Regions from separate parts of the Patulibacter ginsengiterrae genome, predicted to be linked through region 2. Evidence: riboswitches for the same ligand, from Rfam matches in the RefSeq annotation. Region 2 holds a riboswitch; the other holds the start of a gene.
The links. A riboswitch is a leader RNA that binds a small molecule or an ion and turns the genes downstream of it on or off. The one in region 2 is predicted to bind cyclic di-AMP.
Positions count from the first base shown of each region.

Region 1: another riboswitch for cyclic di-AMP. It lies ahead of ACVUH9_RS15680 (peptidoglycan DD-metalloendopeptidase family protein); the one in region 2 lies ahead of ACVUH9_RS04965 (NlpC/P60 family protein).

Region 1 is NZ_JBWDOG010000012.1:55,114-59,532, reverse strand. It holds gene ACVUH9_RS15680 (peptidoglycan DD-metalloendopeptidase family protein) at 1-1,320, opposite strand, end outside; cyclic di-AMP (ydaO/yuaA leader) riboswitch at 1,326-1,479, opposite strand; gene ACVUH9_RS15675 (ABC transporter permease) at 1,845-3,041, opposite strand; gene ACVUH9_RS15670 (ABC transporter ATP-binding protein) at 3,038-3,721, opposite strand; gene ACVUH9_RS15665 (peptidoglycan-binding protein) at 3,711-4,419, opposite strand, start outside.
Region 2 is NZ_JBWDOG010000002.1:328,081-332,499, reverse strand. It holds gene ACVUH9_RS04970 (acyl-CoA dehydrogenase family protein) at 1-1,442, opposite strand, end outside; gene ACVUH9_RS04965 (NlpC/P60 family protein) at 1,616-2,431, opposite strand; cyclic di-AMP (ydaO/yuaA leader) riboswitch at 2,443-2,587, opposite strand; gene ACVUH9_RS04960 (amidohydrolase family protein) at 2,767-3,915, shown strand; gene ACVUH9_RS04955 (DUF3159 domain-containing protein) at 3,937-4,419, opposite strand, start outside.

The DNA.
Region 1 (4,419 bases), on a different contig from region 2:
GTTGATCGCCTTGCCGTTGCGGCGGACCTCGAAGTGGAGGTGCGGACCGGACGTCCGACCGGTCATCCCGACGTAGCCGACGACGTCGCCGGCCTTGACCTTGGCGCCCTTCTGGACCGCGTTGCGCGACATGTGGGCGTAACACGTCTGGAGACCGTTGGCGTGATCGACGCAGACCAGGTTGCCGTAGCCACTCTGGCTGCCCGAGAACGCGACGGTCCCGGCCGCGTACGACTTGATCGCCGTCCCGATCGGCGCAGCGATGTCCATCCCCGCGTGGATCCGGCCGCCGCGCGGACCGTACGGCGAGCTCATCGTCCCGCTGATCGGCTTGGCCGTGCCCGAATCCGACGTGCCCGTGTCGGGCTCCGGGGTCGGGGTCAGCGCCGGGGCCGGCGCCGAAGCGCCGCCGGCCGAGGACGAGCCGGAGGAGGAGGACGAGCCGGAGGAGGACGAGCCGGAGGAGCTGCCCGCGGCCGCCGACGCGTCGCCGGCCGCACCGTCGCCGGTCGCGCTGCCGTTGTCGCTCGTGGCGGAGCCCGGGTCGGTCGTGGCGTCGCCGCCCTCGTCCGCCCCCGTGGACACCTGGGTGGTGCGCGCGGAGGTCGTCTCGGCGCCGCCCTGTCCGCTCCCGGCTGCCGCGGTCCGGTCGCTGGCGGCCTTCGCCCCGACCAGCACCAGGTCCTGGCTGCCGTCGGTGCGGGTCTTGGCCGAGACCACCTTCAGCTTCGGCACGCTGCCGTTGCCGGAGAGCGAGACCCCGCGGGTCGTCGCGCCCTGGGTCGCGAGCAGCGCGGTCCAGGTCTCCGGACCGACGACCCCGTCGACGACCAGCTGACGCTGGCGCTGGAAGCGCTCGACGGCGCTCTGGGTCCGGCCGCCGTAGGTGCCGTCGACGGTGATCCCGAGCCGGCCCTGGACGTTGCGGACGTCCTCGCCGGTCGCCCCGGCGGCCAGCATCGCGTGCGAGCGCGCGTCGTCGCTGACGGCGGCGAAGCTCGCGGTCACGCCGGCGCCGGTGGACCCGTCGTCGGTCGTCGTCGCGGTGTCGCCGCTGCTCGCGGCAGAGGCGCTGCTAGCGATCGGCGCGGCGCTACCGCCGACCATCGCCACGCTCATCGCCATCGCCATCTTGCGACGGCGACGGTCGCGGGCGCGCTGGACGGGGACGCTGATCCGACGCTCGCTCGCCCAGGCGGTCGAGCGCTGCCAGATCGACGGATCGGCCAGGTCCCGACCACTGACGCCAGTGGTGTACGGGAAAGATCGCACGAGCGGCGACGCGTCGCCGACCCCGTGATCACGGTGCTGTCCGGACATACCGGCTACCTCCTGTTGGAGGCCTACGAGGTGAGCTGACGGGCTCGCGCTTCAGGAGTTGCGCTACGCCGGTACCGGCGATTCGCCCCGGCGACCTTCCGGCCGCAAGTGGTTCCCCCGCCCCCGCGCATCTGACGCAGGGCTCGGCCTTGTACTCCGCAGAACACCGTAGCGAACGCCCACCGTCGGCGGCGCCGGTGGGTTATGTCGCCCTGCCCGGGGCGCGCGAGGAGGGGTGCAGGGAGGGGTCGGGCGGAGGCCCGTGACGAGGCGGAGGTCGGACCGAGCGGAGGTCGGACGGAGGCGCAGGGCGACCGGCGCCGCTCCGCGATGTGTTCGCCACCGTGGAGGTGGACAACACATCGCGCTCCCAGCGCCACCCCCGCCGGCCTCCGCCGCGCGCCCGACCGGCGGACCTCGGCCACCCCCGCGCGCCCGCCGGCCACCCGGCCCACCTCGCCCCCGCCTCCGCCGGCCACCCCGCCCGGCCCCGGCCCCGGCCCCCACCCACCGACCTCCCCCACCTACGCGCTCCGCAGCGCCTCGGTCGGCGGCAGGCGTGCCGCCCGCAGCGCCGGATAGGCCCCGGCGATCGCGCCGATCGCGACCGACGCCCCGACCCCGGCCGCCAGCGCGTCGACCGGGATCACGATCCCCCAGCCGCGACTGACCGCGAAGGCGACCGTTCCCGCCGCCCCCAGTGCGCTCCCGGCGAGGCCGCCGAGCAGCGACAGCAGCAGTGACTCGCAGACGAACTGGACGGCGATATGGCGACGGGTCGCCCCGATCGCTCGTCGCAGGCCGATCTCGCCCCGGCGCTCGAGCACCGAGATCACCATCACGTTGGCGATCCCGACCCCGCCGACGAGCAGCGCGACCGCCCCGAGCCCGAGGAACAGCCCCGTGAACGCGCTCTTGGCCTCGGCCCGGGCCGCGATCGCGTCGGACGGCCGACTGATCTGGACCTCGTCCGGTGCCTGCGGCTTGACCGACGGCGCCAGCAGCTCCCGAACCTGCGCGACGTCGTCGGCGACGGTCCGGACGTAGACCGTCGTCGGCGATCGCACCACGCGCGTGAAGGTCCGCGCGAACGGATAGCCGATCAGCGCGGTCGCGTCGAGGGCGGGATCGAGCAGGACCGGTCGCATGATCCCGACGACCGTCAGCCAGCGGTCGGCGGCGTAGACCTGGGCGCCGGGCGCCGTCACCCCCAGCCGACGCGCGGCGGTCACGCCGAGCACCACCGACGGCGTGCGCGCGCTGGCCGGGTCGAGGAACCGACCCGCCGCCAGGTCGACGCCGAGCGTCCGGGCCAGGTTCGGATCCGCCGCCGCGACCGCGAGCCCACCGGTGTCGGTGCTCGGGACGTAGGGCGAGCTGCGGACGACCGCGTCGTCGATCAGGGCGACGGCCGACGCGCCGGTCACGCTCTCGATCCCGGCCGCACCGGCCCGCGCGGTCGACGGCAGCCGCGCCTCGCTCCCGAACATGTCCTGCCCCGGCTGCACCGTGAGCAGGTTGGTGCCGATCCGGTCCAGCCGCGCGAGCAGGTTCGCCTGGCTCGACGCGCTGAGGCCGAGGATCGTCACGATCGCCGCGATCCCGATCGCGATCCCGAGCCCCGCCAACGCGGTCCGCAGCCGCCGGCTGCGCAGGCCCTCGGTACCGACGCGGAGGACGTCGAGCGGCCGCAGCCGCGAGCCCTCGGTGACGACGCTCATCGCCGCTCGTCCCCGACGATCCGGCCGTCGCGGATCTCGACCTGCCGCGGCATCGCCCCGGCCAGCTCGCGATCGTGGGTGATCACGACCACGGTCGTCCCGCGCTCGTGCAGCTCGCGCAGGAGCGCCACGATCCGCTCGCCGGAGCGGGTGTCGAGGTTGCCGGTCGGCTCGTCGGCGAAGACGATGCTCGGCCGCGCGAGCAGCGCGCGGGCGATCGCCACCCGTTGGCGCTCACCGCCGGAGAGCTCGTTGGCCCGGTGGCTGGTCCGGTGCCCGAGGCCGACGTCAGCCAGGGCCGCGGCGGCTCGCCGTCGCCGCTCGCGGCGCACGACCCCGGCGTAGAGCAGTCCCTGGGCGACGTTGTCGGTCGCGCTGATCCCGGGCAGCAGGTGGAACTGCTGGAACACGAAGCCGATCTCTCGCGCGCGGAGACCGGCCAGCTGGCGGTCGCGCATCGTGGTCACGTCGTGGCCGGCGATCCGGACCGTGCCGCTGGTCGGCCGGTCGAGCGTCCCCATCACGTGCAGCAGCGTCGACTTGCCCGAGCCCGACGGGCCGACGATCGCCAGCAGCTCGCCGCGGCCGACGGTCAGGTCGAGCCGGTCGAGCACCGTCGTGTCGCCGCCGTAGGTCTTGGTCACGCCGCACAGGAGCAGCAGCTCGTCGTCATGCGACATCCGGCACCGCCACCCGGTCGCCCTCGTGGACTCCGGGCCCGGAGACCTCGGCGAGGCCATCGGAGAACATCCCGACGCGGACCGGCACGACCGTGGTCGTGGCCCCGCGGACCACGCGTAGCGCGTACTCCCCGCCACGGTGTGCGACCAGCGCGGTCACGGGGACCGCGAGCGCCCGCCGCCGGATCTCGCGCGTGAGCGCAACGCTGACCGGCGCGTGGTCGAGCCGCCCGGCGGCCTCCGAGCTCCGCAGCCGCACGAGCACGTCCAGCTTCGCCTTCTCCTCGCCCGAGCCGCCGCCCGCCCCGCCTCCGCCGCCGTCGCCGCTCCCGCTCGAGGTGACCGGGCCGACGTCGACGATCCGGCCGCCGACGGTCCGCTGGTTCGGCAGCGTCACGGTGACGCGCGCCCCGCGCCGGGCGAGCTGCTGCTTGGCCGCGTCGAGCGGGACCCGGACCAGCCGCACCGTCGAGGTCGCCTCCAGGACGGTGGTGCCGTCGCCGAGCGGGACGCCGACGGCCGCCTCGACCGACGCGATCCGGCGCGCGCCGTCGGCGAAGACCACCTCGCCGAGCACGACCCCGCCGGTCTCCGCCCGATCCGTGGCTCGCTGCCAGCGGCGGACGGCGTCGGCGGTCCCGCTGCTGAAGACCCCGTCGACGGTGAGCGGGCCGTAGCCGAGCGCGGCCAGGTTCAGC
Region 2 (4,419 bases):
TTCTGGCCCTCGCCGTGGGTCAGGGTCGGGAACCACTTCGCGTAGAACTTGCCGGCGCCGACGGCCAACTTGGCCTTCTCGGAGAGCCCACCGTCACCCTCGATCAGCTCGCCGGCGATCTGCAGGTGCTGGTCGACGGCCTCACGGGCGATCTGCAGGTGCATGATCTCCGTCGAGCCCTCGAAGATCCGGTTGATCCGCATGTCGCGCAGAGCGCGCTCGACGGGCACCGGACGCTCGCCGCGGGCCTGCAGCGACTCGGCGGTCTCGTAGCCGCGACCGCCGCGGATCTGGACCAGCTCGTCGGTGACCTTCCAGCCGAGCTCGGAGCCGACGAGCTTGGCGACCGCGGCCTCGATCCGGATGTCGGAGCGCTTCGAGTCGGCGAGGCGACCGGTCACGTCGACCAGCGCCTCGAGCCCGAAGGCGGTGGCGGTGATGAAGGCGACCTTCTGGGCGACCGGGTCGTGCTGGCCGACCGGCTTGCCCCACTGGACGCGCTCGGTGGCGAACTCGCGGGCGACGCGGGCGGCCCACTTGGCCGTGCCGGCGCAGATCGCGGGCAGGGCGAGGCGGCCGGTGTTGAGGGTCGAGAGGGCGATCTTCAGGCCCTGGCCCTCCTTGCCGATCAGGTTCTCCTTGGGGACGAAGACGTCCTCCAGCAGGGTGACCGAGTTCTCGATCCCCTTCAGGCCCATGAACTGGTTGCGGTGCTCGACGCTGACGCCCTCGGAGTCGTACTCCAGGACGAAGGCGGAGACGCCGCCACGGTGACCCTCGCTCTTGGGGATCTTGGCCATGATCACGACGATGTCGGCGATCGCGCCGTTGGTCGCCCAGAGCTTGCGGCCGGTGATCCGGTAGCCGCTGCCGTCCTCGGTCGGGATCGCCGCCGCGGCCACGCGGGCCGGGTCGGAGCCGACGTCGGGCTCGGTCAGGAGGAAGGCGGAGATGTGGTCCTTGGCCACCTTCGGGAGCCACTTCTGCTTCTGCTCCTCGGAGCCGAACAGCATCAGCGGCTCGGCGACGCCGATCGACTGGTGGGCGGACAGCAGCGCGCCGAGCGAGCCGTGCCAGGTGCCGACCATCGCCAGCGCGCGGTTGTAGTCCACCTGCGAGAGCCCGAGGCCGCCGTACTTGGTCGGGACCTTCATGCCGAAGGCGCCGAGCTCCTTGAAGCCGGCGATGACCTCGTCGGGGATCTTCGCGTCGCGCTCGATCCGGAGGTGGTCGACCTTCGTCTCGAGGAAGGTCTTGAGCTTGGCGAGGAAGACCTCGCCCTTGGCCGCCTTCTCCGCGTCGTCGGCGGGCAGCGGGTTGATCAGGTCGAAGCGGAAGTCACCGAGGTAGAGCTCCTTGCCGAAGCTGGGCAGCTTCCACTCGGTCTCACGGGCCTCTTCGGCGAACTTGCGGGATTCGGCGCTGGTCGGTTCGGTCGTCACGGTGGTCGCTCCTGGGATGGATTGACTAGTCAGTCAACATGCCCAACGGTAGCGCGTCTGGCCGCCGAAGACGACCCCCGACCGTGACCCGAACGTCCCGGAACGACGACGGGCCGCCCCGGAGGACGGCCCGTCTCGAACCTATACGGCAGTCGCGGCGAGGCCGCGGCGGATCAGCTGGTGGCGATCCGGCGGGCGCCGACGTAGTTCGCGCCCCAGTAGCTGTCGTTGATCTGGTGCTCCATCACGCCACGGGTCGTGGCGGAGATGACCGTGGTCGCGCTGGTCGCGATCCCGACGTGGGACGCGCCGCTGCCGGCGGTCGAGAAGAAGACGAGGTCGCCGGCCTGGATCTCGGCCTGGGCGACGGCGGTCCCCTCCTTGTACTGCTCGAAGCTCGTGCGCGGCAGGTTGATGCCGGCCTGCTTGTAGATGTAGACCATCAGGCCGGAGCAGTCGAAGCCGCTCGGGGTCGTGCCGGCCGAGCGGTACGGCACGCCGATCTGGCCGTTGGCACCGGCGACGGCGGCGGCGAGCGCGGCCGGGGTGGCCGTGCCGGTGGCGCTGCGGGCCGAGGCTCCGGCGAGCTTCTGCTCGACGGCCGCGACGAACGACAGCTTCATCGTCTTCAGCGTCTCGAGGTTCGGCCGGCCGGTCTTGGTCAGCTTCTTCTGCGTCTGGTACCGGCGCAGGGCGACGCGGGTCCGTGCGCCGAGCGCACCGTCGGCGCGAACGCGGACCTTGCGCTGGACCTGCTTGGTCTGGGTCCGGGTCAGGCTGACCGCGCGCGTGGCCGAGACCGCGGTGGTCGTCGGCGCGGCGGGCGCATCAGGCGCGGCCACGTCGGGCGTCGCGGTGCCCGGGTCGGGCGCGGTGACGGCCGCGTCCGGGGCGGTGACCGTCGTGCCACCGGTCGTGTCGTCGGCGGAGGCGGTCGAAACGCCGCCCAAGGCCAGGATCAGCGCCAGCGCGGCGCCCCGTGTCGTCAATCTCACTGTGCTCGTACTCTTTCGTCGGCCTACGGGGTTAGCTGACGGGCGAGCGCAGAAAGAGCAGCGCTTCCACCGACTTCGTGGATTAGCCCCAGAACTGGGTGGGTCCCCCGTTCGCCGGAAAGGACTCCGGCGACTCGGCTCGGGGCACCGTAACAGAGCCGTCGGCCGGGTTACGTCAGCTCCTCTTCGCTGCAGGCCCGGACCCGGCGCCAACCGACCGTTCGGCGGCTGCTCGGCCTGCGCGCACGCCCCGGCAGCCCGCTCGCCCAGGGGCGGTCGATCGTCCGTTCCCCACGGGCTCCGCAGGGTCGCCGTATAGCCTCCGGATCATGCCGCTCCGTCCCGTCGCCGCCGACCTCGCGGCGCTCTACTACGCCGCCTCCGCCGAGCTCGGTGAGGCCCCGTGGTTCGACGCCCACACCCACATCGGGCAGAACGATCCGGACGGGCAGAAGGCGACGGCCGAGGAGATCGTCGCCGGACTCGACGCGGCCGGGCACCAGCGGGCCCTGACCTTCGCGATGCACGAGCCGGACGGCTACCGCGACGCCAACGACGTCGCGATCGCGGCCGCAGCGGCCTCGGGCGGACGGCTGGTGGCCCTGGCCCGGGTCTCGCCGACCGCCGACGACGCGTTCGCCGAGGCCGAGCGCTGCCTCGCCGCCGGCGCCCGCGGCTTCAAGCTGCACCCGCGCAGCGACGAGTTCGCCCTGACCCATCCGGTCGTCGAGCAGGTCGTGGCGCTCGCGGCCGAGCACCGGTTGCCGGTCCTCTTCCACGCGGGACGGGGGATCCCGCAGCTCGGCCGCGCGGCCGTCGGCCTCGCCGAGCGCTACCCCGAGGCGCGCCTGATCCTCGCGCACGCGGGGGTCAGCGATCTCGGCACCCTCGCGGAGCCGGCCGGGCGCCTGCCGAACCTCTTCTTCGACACCTCCTGGTGGCACCCGTCGGACCTGCTCCAGCTGTTCTCGACCGTTCCGCCGGCGCGGATCCTCTACGCCAGCGACATGCCCTACGGGCCGGGGATGTTCAGCGGCTTCGCGTTCCTGCGCTCGGCGGCGGCGGTCGGGCTGGAACGGGACGTCGTCCGCGAGATGGCCGGCGGACAGCTCGGGCGGATCCTCGCCGGTGAGGATCCGGTCGACCTCGGCCCCGCTCCCGGCCCGGCCGCGCTCGGGCCGCGACTGATCGCCGCCGAGCGGGTCGCCTCCTACGCCGCGGCGGCGATCCAGCTGGCCTTCCGCGAGAGCGACCCGACCGAGCCGATCGCGCTCGCCCGCTGCGGCTGCCAGACCGCCGACCCCGAGGGCGACGAGGGGCGGCTGCTCTGCTTCGCCGACCTGCTGCTGGAGCGGGCCCAGAAGCAGCTCGCCGACGGCGCCACCGACGCGCTCGACGCGCTCGGCACCGTGCTCGCCGCGGGCTTCATCGCGGCGACCCCGACCGCGGGCACGCCCGAGGTCACGTTCCCGGACTGAGCCCGGCGTCGACCGGCTCGCTCAGGTCGCGGTGGCGCCGTCGCCGTCGTCTCCGCGCTGGGTCAGCGCGTCCCGGCCGACCACCAGCCAGGTCAGCCAGAGGCCGAGCGCGAAGAGCGGGATCCCCATCGCGACCTTGGCCACGCCCAGCGCGACCAGCGCGCCGGCAGCGTAGAGCGGCAGTTGGACGGCCAGCCGGATCACGAACAGGCCGACCCAGATCCAGCTCGCCCGCGTGTAGACCTTCATCAGCTGCGGGTCCTTGCGCCACCCCATCCCTTGGCTGCTGATCGCGCTGATCGCCACCCCGATCAGCGGCCAGCGAATCAGGATCGAGACGAGGTACGCGGTCGCGTAGGCGAGGTTCAGCAGCAGGCCGGGCAGGAAGAAGTCCTCGGCCTTGCCCGTGCGCGAGACGACGAACCCGGCCAACGCGATCCCGGCGAGGCCGGAGAGCGCGAACTGGACGGTCTGCCCCCGGATCAGTCGCGCCACCGTCAGCAC